DNA from 3 places in the Neptunomonas concharum genome. Region 3 is predicted to be linked to each of the others. Evidence: predicted binding sites of a transcription regulator. Region 3 holds the regulator's gene; each other region holds the start of a gene.
The links. Region 3 encodes PhoB, which activates phosphate uptake and scavenging genes when phosphate is short. Its sites were predicted from a motif close to TGTCATANNNNTGTCANA; they were not measured.
Positions count from the first base shown of each region.

Region 1: olsF (bifunctional ornithine lipid synthase OlsF) is a predicted target of PhoB. The motif match lies at 2,659-2,676, and genes of this name have one in related genera.
Region 2: F0U83_RS07795 (UTRA domain-containing protein) is a predicted target of PhoB. The motif match lies at 1,803-1,820, and genes of this name have one in related genera.

Region 1 covers NZ_CP043869.1:2,428,363-2,433,227, forward strand. Annotated here, with positions in the region: gene F0U83_RS11390 (CsgG/HfaB family protein) at 1-1,418, opposite strand, end outside; gene F0U83_RS11395 (hypothetical protein) at 1,444-2,337, opposite strand; gene olsF (bifunctional ornithine lipid synthase OlsF) at 2,747-4,471, shown strand; gene F0U83_RS11405 (J domain-containing protein) at 4,533-4,865, shown strand, end outside.
Region 2 covers NZ_CP043869.1:1,657,305-1,662,169, forward strand. Annotated here, with positions in the region: gene pdxR (MocR-like pyridoxine biosynthesis transcription factor PdxR) at 1-1,095, shown strand, start outside; gene F0U83_RS07790 (LysE family translocator) at 1,152-1,775, shown strand; gene F0U83_RS07795 (UTRA domain-containing protein) at 1,909-2,619, shown strand; gene F0U83_RS07800 (putative 2-aminoethylphosphonate ABC transporter substrate-binding protein) at 2,719-3,744, shown strand; gene F0U83_RS07805 (putative 2-aminoethylphosphonate ABC transporter ATP-binding protein) at 3,811-4,865, shown strand, end outside.
Region 3 covers NZ_CP043869.1:3,500,249-3,505,113, forward strand. Annotated here, with positions in the region: gene F0U83_RS16625 (diguanylate cyclase) at 1-110, shown strand, start outside; gene F0U83_RS16630 (DUF1415 domain-containing protein) at 122-697, opposite strand; gene F0U83_RS16635 (chorismate--pyruvate lyase family protein) at 798-1,343, shown strand; gene ubiA (4-hydroxybenzoate octaprenyltransferase) at 1,362-2,252, shown strand; gene phoB (phosphate regulon transcriptional regulator PhoB) at 2,329-3,024, shown strand; gene phoR (phosphate regulon sensor histidine kinase PhoR) at 3,050-4,339, shown strand; gene cysZ (sulfate transporter CysZ) at 4,336-4,865, opposite strand, start outside.

The sequences.
Region 1 (4,865 bases), 1.1 Mb from region 3:
CCACTGAGCGCATTTACGATGCGCATGTTGCCTTCAACCATACCCACTTTTTTGAGCAGTGTTTGGCTGGAGCCAGGTAGACGCAGGCGCTCTTCTTTGAACATAAAGCTGGAAACACTGCCATATACCAAATAATCAGCACCCTGCAGTTGCCCCATATCCGATGGCAGCTCTTGGTTGTCAGTCAGGGCTTGCGCTAGCTGCTCATTGAGCAACTGGTCAACCTCTTGGCGATCAATCAGTGTAAAGCGCTTCGTTTGCACCAAGCGTGTCATGAGGGAGTCTGTAAATGCTGGAATGTGTGCAGACGCATCTAATCCAGTCGTTGCAGTCGATCGTGCTTTAACTAATCCAATGGCGACTTTAGGACGGCTCTGGGGAACGCTATTCGGTGAAGCTAAAGTCGCCGTCGCACCTACTTTATTTGTTGCAGTGGTAGTTGTACCCTTTTTGACAAGAAGATCCTCTTTTTGAGGCTCTCCTGAGATCACTTCAAACAAACTCAAATTATCTTGAACGTTCGTTAGCTTAATTTTTCCCGCCGGTATCTGAATACGTCCAATAACAATACCAGACTCATCTTTAATCTCTTTGCCATTACGCACTAACTCAAATTGATCCCCAGCTTTGACTCGATCATTAGCGCCTCGGTTAATAACCCATGGGTCATTCCCAACGACTTTGGCAGGAAAAATGATATCAATAATTTTATCAGAAGCTTCCGCCGCAGCACTGTCATAAGCAGCAAGTACTGTGGCCGTTGGGGTTCGAGCATTGCGCTCAACTAAACGTGTACTAACGTTTGTGGCGCCAGCCACGCGACTGTTTGCGACTTCGATAATACGGATGGATAAAACGGCGTTAGTTTCTTGTTTCCTGATCGTTTCGCCGGTGTCACTGTAAGGGCGCTTTGTAGTCTGGCTACTAGACTCCAAACGTTCAACCTTCATATACACTATATAATCGGCCCCTGTGGCCGTACCTAAGTCTTTAAAGTCTTTGAGGGAGTCGTTAGCTGCTCCCAACAAACCGGATGCGGCAACAGTGATGCCGCTGACATTTGGCATCTCATCGACCGCTTTATCCAGTACTCGATCAAGGTCAGACGCTTTCTGCTCTTGCCCGAAGCGTTGCTCCAAAATAGATCGCCTTAATACGGTCCTATCCAAGACATTAAAACGCTTACTACGATCAAGTTGTTGTATCAAACGGCTTGCCAATGCCTCAGGGACACCACCTTGGGCGGCATTGGTAACGGCATCCGGTACAAAGTCGTTTTCTCCCATAACCGCAATAGAAACAGCATTAGTCTTTTCAGATAGTGCAGCAGGAGCGGCCGCACTATTAGAAGCCCATGAAAGTAATAAAAATAGACTTAGCAGAACCTGAGATCCTGCTCGTTTTGATAGGTTATACATATCAGCTAACTTCCTGTAACCGCGATTATTTTTGTGGCGCTCTTAGAATATCGCCCGTGTTAATCGGCGCATTGGTGGCATCCACTTCTTCTATGACTTTAGCAATCGTAAACTTGGGATTGATTCGGCTGATTTTTACTTTACCCACATACTCTTCTGAAGAACCGAGTGAGTTACCTGTATCCGGGTCTATCATCTCTTCACCGGCATAGAAAACTTCATATACTTGGCCAACCTTTAAACCACCATCTTTACCCCGATTGATGACGACATCACCGCGTCGATCTCGCTTAACCACTTTCATAGGGTAAACAGCATTGACAAACTGATCTGCTAATTGCGCTGAAACTTCATTAGAGAGCTGCGTAAAGCGTTTACTACTAGGCTTGCCACCGCGTCCGTTCACAACACCTTGATTGAGATGAAATTTGCTCGATAAGCTAAACGTGGTAACAATCTGACCTGAGGAGGTATCAATCATTTTTGCACTAACTTGTAACAAGCCAACATCTGAACGTTTGTACTTGTCATCAAAGTTAGGCAGTTTGCTGTAGGCACTATAGAACTTAAAATCCTGTACTGTAGGAAGGATTAGATAATTAGCATTATCTAATTGGCCTGATGCTGCTGCATCGCCTTTAGCCAGATCTGACTTTGCAAAATCCTGCTCTTCTAAAACAGCAGCTAAATCGGCTTTATTACGGCTTAAAACACGAAATTTGCGGGTTGCTCTAAAAGAGGCCTCCATCTCATCCCAAAGAATCCCTAAATTCAGATCCTTACCGGCTCGTGAGGATACCCCCTCTCCAACGGTCGGCTCTTTAATGGCAACAGACGGCTGGCTATCAGTTTGAGCAGAAACCTGGCAGGTAACTAGAAGGGAAAGGAGCAATGCAGCATTACGGAAAAACTTAACCATGAGGTACTAACATCCATTACTTGTTAACAAGGGGGGAAGCTAGTAATTGATTCACTCAATATTGAGCAAAAGCGTCGCACTTCCCTGTTAAAACTCACATGCAATCCAATCTACAGAAAGCAAACGAATATATACATCAATCAGATAACAATGATCTAATTGAATCCTTAGTGCTCAAGCAAACTAACAATATAAGAAGCCAAAGCGCCCGAAGTATCCCATAAAGGTGATTCTTAGTCACTCCCTGAATGGAAGATTAACTTATCAAATCATGACTAGCATTATGGCGGCACATAGCACGCGCCTTACCAATGACAAACTTGTCATCTATCTGTCACCCGTCTTTCAAATAAGTGTCATGTAGTTGCCATATTCTGTTAGATAATATCTACAGATACAGGTAGCCCGCGTGATCAATGTTGAACAAGTTTTGACGAACAAATTCCCGTCTTTTTCCTCTAAGCCCGCCCCTCTTCGTCGCTCAGCTATTTTTTGTTTGAGACGTCTGGTGCATGAAGATGAGATCAATCATTTCCTTGCAGAAAATAAGGAAGTTAAGGGTTTTGAGTTTATTGATCGTGTTTTGGATTACTTTAACTTCAGTTACAGCCTGAGCCACACTGATCGTATGAATATTCCTGCATCAGGTCGTGTGGTTATCGTAGCCAACCATCCTCTAGGCGCATTGGATGGGCTGGCGTTACTCAAGCTGGTTGGTGAGGTACGCAGGGATGTTCGTATCGTAGCGAATGATGTACTCAATCATGTGGATCAGCTGAGCTCACTGTTTCTTCCCGTGGATAATTTGGGGCGTAGCACCCGCAAACGCGATATTGGTCGCATTGTGGAGTCGTTACACAACGAAGAAGCGGTCATTGTATTTCCTGCCGGCGAGGTTTCCCGAGCAGGTATGACAGGTATCAAAGATGGCAAGTGGAACAGCGGTTTTCTACGTTTTGCTAAGAAAGCGAATGCCCCCATACTTCCTGTTTACCTCGGCGGTAAAAATTCATCGCTGTTTTACGGCATGTCCTATCTGAACAAATCGATGTCTGGCCTGCTGTTAGTCCAAGAGATGTTTAATAAGCGCTCGGTTACGATCCCTGTCCGTATCGGCGAGCCGATCCCTTTCAGCCATATTGATGCTGTTCCACTAACACTGAATGAAAAAACCAAACTACTGCGTAAGCATTTGTATCGCATCGCTAAGCGCAAAAGTCCGTTATTCGTAACAGAGAAAACAATTAGCCACCCCCAAGACCGGCAGAGCATCAAGCTTGAGCTTAAAGATTCGCAGCTCTTGGGAGAAACGTCAGATGGTAAGAAAATCTACCTGTTTGACTACCGCCCTGATTCAATTGTTATGCAAGAAGTCGGTCGCTTACGGGAAGTTTCATTTCGCTGTGTAGGTGAAGGTACTGGACAGAAAAAAGATCTAGATAAGTACGATCGCTATTATCGCCATCTAATTTTATGGGATGAAGAGGATCTTGAAATTGCCGGCGCTTATCGGTTGGCTGAGTCTTTCAACCTCGTTCATGATGAAAGCAGCCCCTTGTATAGCCAGACACTTTTTCAATTTAGCCCACAGATGCAGCCTTTTTTTGAGCAAGGTATCGAACTAGGCCGAAGCTTTGTTCAACCGAAATATTGGGGCAAACGGAGTTTAGATTATCTTTGGTATGGAATTGGTGCTTATTTAAGACAGCATCCTCATGTCCGCTATATGTTTGGACCGGTTAGTTTGAGCAACAGCTACCCCAAACCCGCTAAGAACATGCTTGTCTGGTTTTACAGACATTATTTCAAGGATGTAGATCAGCTCGCCAAAGCCAACGTACCTTACAAATTGACCCATGAAGAGCAGTCAGGATTAGAGGCCCTCTTTTGCGGCGAAGATTATCGCCAAGATTTTAGGGTGCTCAAAGAACAACTGGAATACCTTGGTGTTTCTGTCCCTACGCTTTATAAACAATACAGCGAACTCTGTGAAGAGGGTGGTGTACGCTTTCTCGATTTTGGTGTGGATGCGGACTTTAATTTCTGTGTAGACGGGCTCGTGATGGTAGATATGCAGTTTGTTAAAGAGAAGAAATATCATCGCTATGTTGGGAAGCACGTCAATACGAAATAGGCACTTCACATCCGCCTCGGGTACAGCTACTCTTTCCTGAACACTTTAAAAAGAGTATGAAATGAGCCCTTTCGTAATCATTGTACTAGGTGCATTGCTCATGGCAGGTATGCTTTGGTTAAAAGCTTTACCGCCTCATCGACGAGGCCCTGCCGTTATTAAGCTAGTAATCCTCTCCCTGATTGCTGCCTTAGTTATTTTAACCGTCACTGGCCGTATACATTGGATTGGCGCACTCTTTGCCGGTGTTTTTTTACTCTATAAAAAATACGGTTTTTTGTTAAAAGCCATACCCTTTTTAGGAAAACTATTCAAATCTCACGCTAAAGCAAAACAACCCCCGTCGCCTAACAATCAACACATGCAACGTACTGAAGCGCTCAAAGTTCTTGGG
Region 2 (4,865 bases), 1.7 Mb from region 3:
AATACCACGGGTACGCTGTTATTACCGGCGCAACCAGCACTTGAGCGCTTTCCACTAGACGATTGGCATACAGCGCTCAACCGGGCAGTGCGCCAGAGGACGTTTCTTAGTGACAAGCATATTCAAGGGCCGGCGATACTCAGGCAACAATTGGTTGATCACCTGAGCATGACACGTGGTGTAAAGGCGACGCCTGAACAGATCTTGATAACCAGTGGTTCACAGCAAGCACTCTCCATGGTGATTGACCTTTTGGTTGGCCCAAAAGAAAACGTTTATGTAGAAGATTATGGCTATCAAGGAGTTGATGGCTTATTAACCGCTGCTGGGGTCAGACGTGTTGTTCTGGATACCGATGATGAGGGTATGGTAGTCGATAGAGGGCTAAATACACTGGGCGCAGGTCTCATGATTGTGACACCGTCACGAAGCTTTCCGGTAGGGCATACGCTCTCCTTGGCACGTAGATTGGCTATGCTTAATTGGGCAGACCAGACTAATAGCTGGATTCTGGAGGATGATTATGACAGTGAGTTTCTTTATAAAGGGCAGCCTATTGCCTCATTACAAGGAATGGATAAGCGTGAGCGAGTCATCTACACCGGTACATTCAGCCGCACGCTGTTTCCGGGTGTCAGAGTAGGATATTTGGTACTACCTGAATGCTTAGTAGAGATATTCAGTCGCTATCGAGCGCTTGTCGATGGAGGTATAGGCAGTTTAGTCCCTTCGGCTATTGGCTGTTTTATGCAATCAGGAGATTATGCGCGCCACTTGAGGCGTATGAAAAAGTGCTACCAAGCGCGTCAGCAGCGGCTTTCGGAGGTCGTCGCAGCTCATTTGCCAGAACTGATCTCTTTGCCTCATTACGGTGGTATGCATCAGGTTTTCATGCTCCCAGAGGGGGGCGATGATCAGGCAATCACGACCTGTGCTAATCAACAAGGTTTGGGTATACGGGCACTTTCTTCCTATTCGCGAAAACAAAATCTGCAAGCGCAGGGGATAGTCATTGGCTTTTCCGGCACCAGCGAAGAGCAGTTGCCCTCGGCTATCATTCGATTAAGAGAAATAATTCATCAAATCTCTGACTAACAAGTCAGCTTGGTGATACATTACCGCTTTAAAATCTTAACTGTTAGAGCATGAGTATGATTGAGCTATCCCTGCTGGCTGTGTTCTTGCCAACTTTTTTCTTTGTGTCCGCTACCCCTGGTATGTGCATGACCCTGTCGATGACGATGGGTATGACGATTGGCGTACGAAGAACCTTATGGATGATGTGGGGTGAGCTTCTGGGTGTGGGGCTTGTGGCTGTGTCCGCTGTTATTGGTGTGGCTGCACTGATGCTTAATTATCCGAGCATTTTTACTATCTTTAAGTACGTAGGCGGTGCCTATCTCATATTCTTGGGATACCAAATGTGGCAATCCCGCGGGAAGATGGCCGTTACCGATCTTGATAACAGCCAATCATCCGCCAGCCGTTTTGAATTAGCCTTACAAGGTTTTGTAACGGCTATCGCAAACCCCAAAGGTTGGGCATTTTTTGTCTCGCTGTTGCCTCCCTTTATTAACCCAGAAGCGCCGCTGGCAATGCAACTCATGTGGCTGGTGTCTATTATTTTACTTGTAGAGTTTGCCTGCCTACTCGGTTATGCCATGGGTGGGCGTACCTTAAGAAAGTTTCTCCAAAAAAGTGGTAATGTACGCCTGATGAACCGTATCGCAGGAACGCTAATGGTTGGTGTTGGCGTGTGGTTAGCATTGGGATAATCATGTAATCTGGCTTGGCCTAAAAGTAGTCATATAATTTTCACAATACTGAAATATCCTATTGAGGTAAACTGAAACCCTAGGATTTTCAAAGTGTAACGCTGCTTAACAGTTAATAGGAGCTACGTGAAAATTGCAGAAGAATGTCACAGCCAAACAAGTTGTTCGCCACCTGCAAAGTGCAATTAAGCTAGGTCAATTGGACTCTGGTGACAAGCTACCCTCTGAGCGCGTGCTGAGCGAGCAGTTAGGTACAACCCGAGTAACGATTCGCGAAGCGCTTAAAACACTCGAATCTGACGGTTTGATTTTTCGATCAAACCGGCGCGGGTGGTTCGTCAATACAAGGAGGATCTCCTATAACCCCAGCCGCTCCGGCTTTTATATGGACTATGTGGCCGAGCAGGGTTTTGTTCCTTTCAGCAAACAGCTGAGCTTTGAACAAGTCTCTGCCAATGCTGAGCTGGCAAGCATTTTTGGTATAGATGAAGGCACGCCTATTGCCCGCTTGAGTCGCATAAGGGGGGTAGACGGCCGACCTGTTTATGTAGAAACCATCTACTTAAATATGGCACTTTTGCCCGATATTTTGCAATGCGACTTATCTCGCTCGGTCAGCGAAGTCGTCAAAGGGCACTACGCCTTTGAGTATGCTGCCAACCATTTTGATATTCGTGTGGGTACCTTGTCTGATGATCAGGCTGCGCAGCTCTATGCCCCTTTGAATTTCAATTGTCTCACCATTAGCCGCACGGTTAAAAACCAGCATCAACAAGTCTTTGAATATGATTTGGAATACTGGCGGCATGATGTGTTAAGTCTCAATTTTTCGATCGACCAATAAACTTTCTTAAAACTGTCACAGTTTTGTCAATTTTGGCTCGTACTATAGGTTTTATAAATCTGGTCTATACCAATATTGATATGAATCTAAGGATGATCCATGAAAACAATCACCAAAATGAAGTCACTAGGATGGGCATTAGCTATCTCTGCAACCTGTTCAGCGCAAGCCGCATCTGAGCTAACGGTGTATACCGCCTTTGAAGCCGAAGATCTAAAACGCTATGCGGCAGAATTTAATAAACAAAACCCTGATATTAAAATCAACTGGGTGCGTGACTCGACAGGTATCGTAACGGCAAAACTATTAGCAGAGAAAGATAACCCGCAGGCAGATGCTGTATGGGGGTTAGCAGCGACCTCTTTATTGGTGCTGAAAGCTGAAGATATGCTCCAACCATATCGTCCTAAGGGTTTAGAGAAACTATCCCCGAAGTTCTACGATAAAGACGAGACTCCATCATGGGTGGGTATGGATGCATGGATGGCGTCTATTTGCTTTAACACGATTGAAGCTGAAAAGCATAATCTGCCAAAACCCACATCGTGGGCAGATCTGACCAAGCCGGTGTATCAAGGCCATGTGATTATGCCTAATCCAAGTTCCTCAGGTACTGGCTTCCTTGATGTTTCTTCTTGGCTGCAAATGTTTGGTGAAGATCAGGGATGGGCATACATGGATAAGTTGCATAATAACATCTCCCGCTATACCCATTCAGGATCTAAGCCATGCAAACTGGCTGCATCAGGTGAAACCGCTATTGGTATCTCCTTTGCCTTTCGTGGTGCCAAACTGAAAAACAAAGGAGCGCCACTGGAGCTGATCTTCCCGTCTGAGGGTATAGGCTGGGATATGGAAGCTGCCGCTATTATTAAAGGGGCTAAAAATACAGTCGCCGCTAAAAAACTGATGGACTTCGCTGTGTCTGAAGAGGCTAACCGTGCTTATAACAAAGGCTTTGCGGTAGTTGCAATTCCAGGGCTAGCGCAACCTGTTAAGCATTTCCCAGAGAATCCAGAGTCGCTCATGATTGATAACGATTTTGAGTGGGCAGCCAAAAATCGTGCAGCGATCTTAAAAGAGTGGCAGGGTCGTTACGATAGTAAATCTGAACCTAAGAAGTAATCGTTGTAAATGGACCCCTCATGTTGAGGGGTTCACAAGTACCGCACTTTTATTTTGGGGGCTAGGATGAATCAGTATTTAACCATCAGAAATTTAAGCAAGTCATTTGGTGATTTTACTGCGTTGAATAACATTTCACTGGATATAGAAGAGGGCGACTTTGTCTGTTTTTTGGGCCCTTCGGGGTGTGGTAAAACGACATTATTGCGTGCTATCGCCGGTTTGGATATGCAAACCGAGGGTGAGATTATTCAGGGGTTAAAAAAAATCTCTTGGTTGCCACCTGAAAAGCGTGATTTTGGCATCGTCTTTCAGTCTTATGCGCTTTTTCCAAATCTCACTGTAGCTGACAACATCGCTTATGGCCTTAAAAATCGCAGAGCTAATCGCCAGAGTATCGATCAACGTGTTGATGAGCTGTTGCAACTGATCGGCTTGCCGGATTCGGGTAAAAAATATCCATCACAGCTATCAGGTGGCCAGCAGCAGCGTATAGCACTGGCACGAGCGATTGCGACGAAGCCAGGGCTTTTGTTACTTGATGAGCCCCTATCTGCTCTGGATGCGCGGGTGAGACTACATCTTCGACGAGAAATAAAAGAACTCCAGCGCAAACTAGGCGTGACGACCATTATGGTCACCCACGATCAAGAAGAGGCACTCTCGATGGCCGATAAGATTGTGGTGATGAATCACGGTGTTATTGAGCAAATAGGCACCCCTGAGGAGATCTACTCTACACCCGCGAGTGCGTTTGTGGCTGCCTTTGTGGGCACGATGAACTTTCTAGATAGTTATGTGAGTGACAATGGCAAAGTGCAGGTAGGTGAGACCTATTTGCAATGTGATGCGAGCTTGCCAGATCAAGCTTCAAGAGCTGTAACCTTAGCGATTCGCCCTGAAGATATCCGTGTACGGTTTAATGGTGATGCTACGAATGTGCTTCAGGCGACGGTTAATGATTTGGAGTTCCTAGGTTCGTTTGCTCGCACGGAACTAAATGTTGATGGCATTCTGGAACCGGTTATCGCGGATTTTTCTATGAATGACATCCGGGACCATAACATCTTGCCGGGTGCACAGGTGCAGCTGGATCTTCCGAAACACCGTTTACATCTATT
Region 3 (4,865 bases):
CGATGGTGCCCTCTTCCGCTAACAGCCCACATGAGCTAGTGGAGCTTGCTGACAAAGCGCTCTATAAGGGGAAAAAATCGACCAGAAACTGCGTCATTGTTGCCGCGTGAAAGACGAGTGCCTAGGTATACTCTGCAAAAGGGGGAAAGCGCTTGATAAGCTCTTCACGACCTAACTCCCGCAGAAGGTTAATATTACGCTCAGGGATAGCATCTGGATCTGGGTAATGAGCCAACACTCTCTCCATCTGCCCCTCCCTGATAATATGCACCATAGGAAAAGGGGAGCGATTAGTCCAATGACTCAAGTCCTCTGCTGCAACACCTGCAAACTGGTAGTTGGGATGAAAGCTTGCTAACTGAAATGTGCCTTCCAAACCAGACACTTTCAATAGATTTTCAAAGACCGCCAACATATCCAAATAATCATAAAAGTCGGTCAAGGCCTTGGGCATAATCACTAACGAGGTCGCTATATCGACTTCGTTGGCTTTCTGGATCTTTTCCAGCTCAGATAAGAAAGCATGGGCTAAGTCCTCTTCGGATTGTCCCTCTGTGACGGCGTAACGCAACGTATCTTTTTTAACGACAGGCGCAGCAAACGGGCACAAATTCAACCCAACGACCATGGTCTCAACCCACTGGCGGGTCAGTGCTTCGACTTCTTCAACTGTGTATAGAGAACTTTGATTTTGCATGTCCGCATCCTAATTGAATCAATGTCATCGTGCCAGACTAAGATATTGTTTCACGGCAGATAAGGGTAAAATAAATAACAGTTTGTATAAGGAAGTCGTTGTGCCAATCCCTACAGCTCTGACATCGATGAATTTTGATACGCGTTGGACAGCGTTAAGGCGCTTAAGCCGTATTCATGCGCCACTTTGCTGGCAGCGCTGGTTAACAGACCGAGCATCACTAACCCAGCATTTGATTCAAGCCAGTGAAGGGCACTTTAGGGTCGAAGTGGTGCGACAAGGATGGGCAAGACCTACCCGCTCGGAAGCATCAGCGTTGGGCATCTCTTTTCGACAACTCGCCCTGATTCGTGAAGTTCGCCTGATGGGCAAAGAACAAACCTGGGTGTATGCCCGATCAGTGATTCCGGCATCAACACTCACAGGTAAAGAGCGCCAACTCAATCATGTCGGTTCGCGCTCTCTGGGTAGCGTACTTTTTAGAGACCCTACCATGAAACGAGGGCCGTTAGAGATCAGCCGCTTATCCCTTCCTGAAGATCAATCCGTGTGGGCTCGCCGCTCAAAGTTTTATCTGTCAGGCAAGCCATTATTAGTGTGCGAGGTTTTTCTCCCAGCGCTGGAGCAGGTAAACTACCGCCCATAAGTCTCTTAGGTAAAAACCATGGAAGATACTCACGCTAATTCTTCACTGTCTTTACGAGAACGGTTGGCAATTTATATCGATCTCACACGATTTGATCGCCCCATTGGTAGTTACTTGCTGCTATGGCCTACTTTATGGGCACTATGGATTGCATCAGATGGCGTCCCCGACATCAAACTGCTAATCATCTTTATCGGTGGGGTTTTCCTAACTCGTTCAGCCGGCTGCGTGATCAACGACTTTGCCGACCGAAAGATTGACGGCCATGTTAAACGCACCGCCGCACGCCCCTTGGCAACAGGTAAAATAAGTAGCAAAGAAGCCTTAGCGCTGTTTGCCTTTTTAATGATAAGCGCGTTTATTTTGGTGTTATTCACCAATACAATGACAATAGCCATGTCCTTTGGCGGCCTATTTCTGGCATCACTTTATCCCTTTATGAAGCGCCACACCCACCTTCCCCAAGTGGTCCTTGGTGCCGCTTTTGGTTGGGCGATCCCAATGGCATTCACCGCCGTCAGTGAAGACGTACCTACCATCGCCTGGTTAATCTATATTGCAAAAATTCTTTGGACGATTGCCTACGACACGATGTATGCCATGGTGGATCGTGATGATGATCTAAAGATTGGCGTCAAATCAACAGCCATTTTGTTTGGCGATTTAGATAAGCTCATTGTCGGTATACTTCAGATATTAACCCTCGTTATTTTGGTCATCGTAGGCCTACAGTTGTCCATATCATTGCCCTACTATATTGGCGTTGCTGTAGCAGCTGGACTCTTTTGCTACCAACAGTGGCTAATTCGGAGTCGCGAGCGCGAGGCATGTTTTAAAGCCTTTTTAAATAATCACTATGCAGGAATGGTCGTATTTGTCGGTATATTGATTCACTATATGACAATTTAGTATCACCCTGTAACATTATTGTCATAAAAAATGTTTGTAATACTCCCGTCTTATTTTAAGCGTAGAGGCGGCTAATATGTCTGCAAGCAAACAAGTACTTATCGTCGATGACGAAGCACCCATCCGGGAAATGATCGCGGTAGCTCTCGAAATGGCCGGTTATGACTGTCTGGAAGCAGAGAGTGCCCAAGAAGCACATGCCATGATCGTAGATCAAAAGCCCGATATGATTCTGCTGGATTGGATGATGCCCAACATGAGTGGTATCGAACTGGCTCGCCGACTGCGCAAAGATGAAGTCACCGCTGATATCCCTATTATTATGCTTACCGCAAAAGGTGAGGAAGAAAACAAAGTTAAAGGGCTGGAAGCAGGCGTAGATGACTACATCACTAAGCCTTTCTCTCCTCGCGAGTTGGTTGCACGACTTAAAGCCGTTCTACGTAGAGCAACACCAAAAGGAATAGAAGAGCCCGTATCTGTCGAGGGCCTAACCCTTGATCCTATCTCACACAGAGTAACCGCTAACGAAAAACCAATAGAGCTTGGCCCGACTGAGTTTCGTCTGCTACAGTTCTTTATGACCCACCAAGATCGTGCCTACTCCCGTGGCCAGTTATTAGATATGGTATGGGGAGGGAATGTTTATGTTGAAGAACGTACCGTAGATGTACATATCCGCCGACTGCGTAAAGCTTTAGGCGCTCAACATGACCACTTGGTACAAACAGTTCGAGGAACAGGCTATCGTTTTTCTACACAAGTTGCCTGATTTTTCGCTAGGACGTTGCTAATCAATGCAAAAATCCCGACATGCCGCTATAAGTAGCTTGCTTATCATCACGGTGGTTACCGCTACATTAGGCCTCGCTGTAGGCTCTATGAGCTGGGGGTTGGTTATTGGTTTGCTGATATGGGCAACCATTCAAATTCGCCATATGGAAAAACTTCAAAGCTGGCTACACGACTCTAGTGAACCTTCCCCTCCAGAAGCTACAGGCCACTGGGGCGATATTTTTGATGATCTCGCACGCTTACAAAAACGTTATAAAAAACGGACTAGGGAACTAAAGGATGTCATCGTCCGTTTCCAACAATCATCCTCAGCGCTAACGGATGCTGTCGTAATTATTGATAATCAGAATAATTTAGAGTGGTGGAACCGTTCTGCAGATCACTTACTAGGCTTAAAATCCGTATCAGACCGGGGTAAGCCAGTTATGAACTTGCTTAGAGACCCTCGTTTTATACGTTATTATCGAAAAGGTAACTATGAAGAGCCTTTGCAGCTATCTAGCCCCATCAATAGTGAATTAGTACTGCAATACCATATTACAGAGTTTGGTATCAGCGACCGTCTGTTGGTCGCCCGAGATATAACACGCCTAGTGAGACTGGAGCAGACCCGTCAGGACTTTGTTGCCAATGCCTCCCATGAGCTTCGCACCCCACTCACCGTTATCCGTGGCTATCTTGAAACCTTCTTAGACCAAGAGCTGCCCAAACCGATGAATCGCGCTCTGACGCAAATGCAAATACAAGCTACACGCATGGAAAGCCTGGTTGCTGACTTGTTACTGCTATCTCGCCTAGAAGCCAGCCAGCATATACCGGATGAGAACCCTATTCATATTCATAAAGTCTTAGAGGCTATTCGTACTGATGCTCTCCTACTTTCCGGTGATAAGCATCATACAATTTCACTAGAAGTCGAATCGAATCACGACCTGCTAGGCCAAGCTCAAGAACTACACAGCGCCTTCTCAAACTTGGTGTTTAACGCTGTGCGCTATACTCCGGAAAATGGACATATAACCATCCGGTGGTGGGTTGATCTAGAGGGTGGGCATGTTTCCGTTTCAGACGATGGCTTAGGGATTGACTCCATTCACATCCCAAGACTCACTGAGCGCTTTTATCGTGTGGATGAGGGCCGTTCATCCTCTACTGGGGGAACAGGCTTAGGGCTGGCGATCGTCAAACATGCCCTGCAAAGGCACGGCGCTCGCCTAACCATAGAGAGTAAAATTGGCTATGGCAGCACGTTTATCTGCCACTTCCCTGTGGACATGCTGACAACCCATTAGTGAGCGCTTGCTCGCTCAACATGTTCCTCAATCCAATAGAGTGTTGCCCCAATCACCGCCGCTGGCATAACAATCAAGTTAACTAAAGGAATCATCATTCCCAACTGAACCAATGCGCCAAAGCTGACAGATGTCAGTCGCCTTTCGGCCAGCATTATCTTCATCTGACGGAAGCTCACCTTGTTGTTATCCATCGGATAATCACAATACTGAATTGCCATCATCCAAGCTCCGAAAAGAAACCAAAGAAAAGGCGCAATCACATTGATGATCGGAATAAAACTGAAGATCAGCAGTAAAAACAATCGTGGAATGTAATAAGCCATTTTCGCCAACTCACGCTGCAGAGCCCTAGGGATCATCGCAATTAGCCCTTTCCAACCCTCGTCCTGCATCACTGCACCACGCTTCATTTTCTCTACTTTTTCAGAAAGAAAACCATTAAAAGGCGCAGCAATAAGATTCGCGACTAATGAGAAACCGTAATAAACAAAAACCAAAACCAGCAATGCAAATAACGGCCACA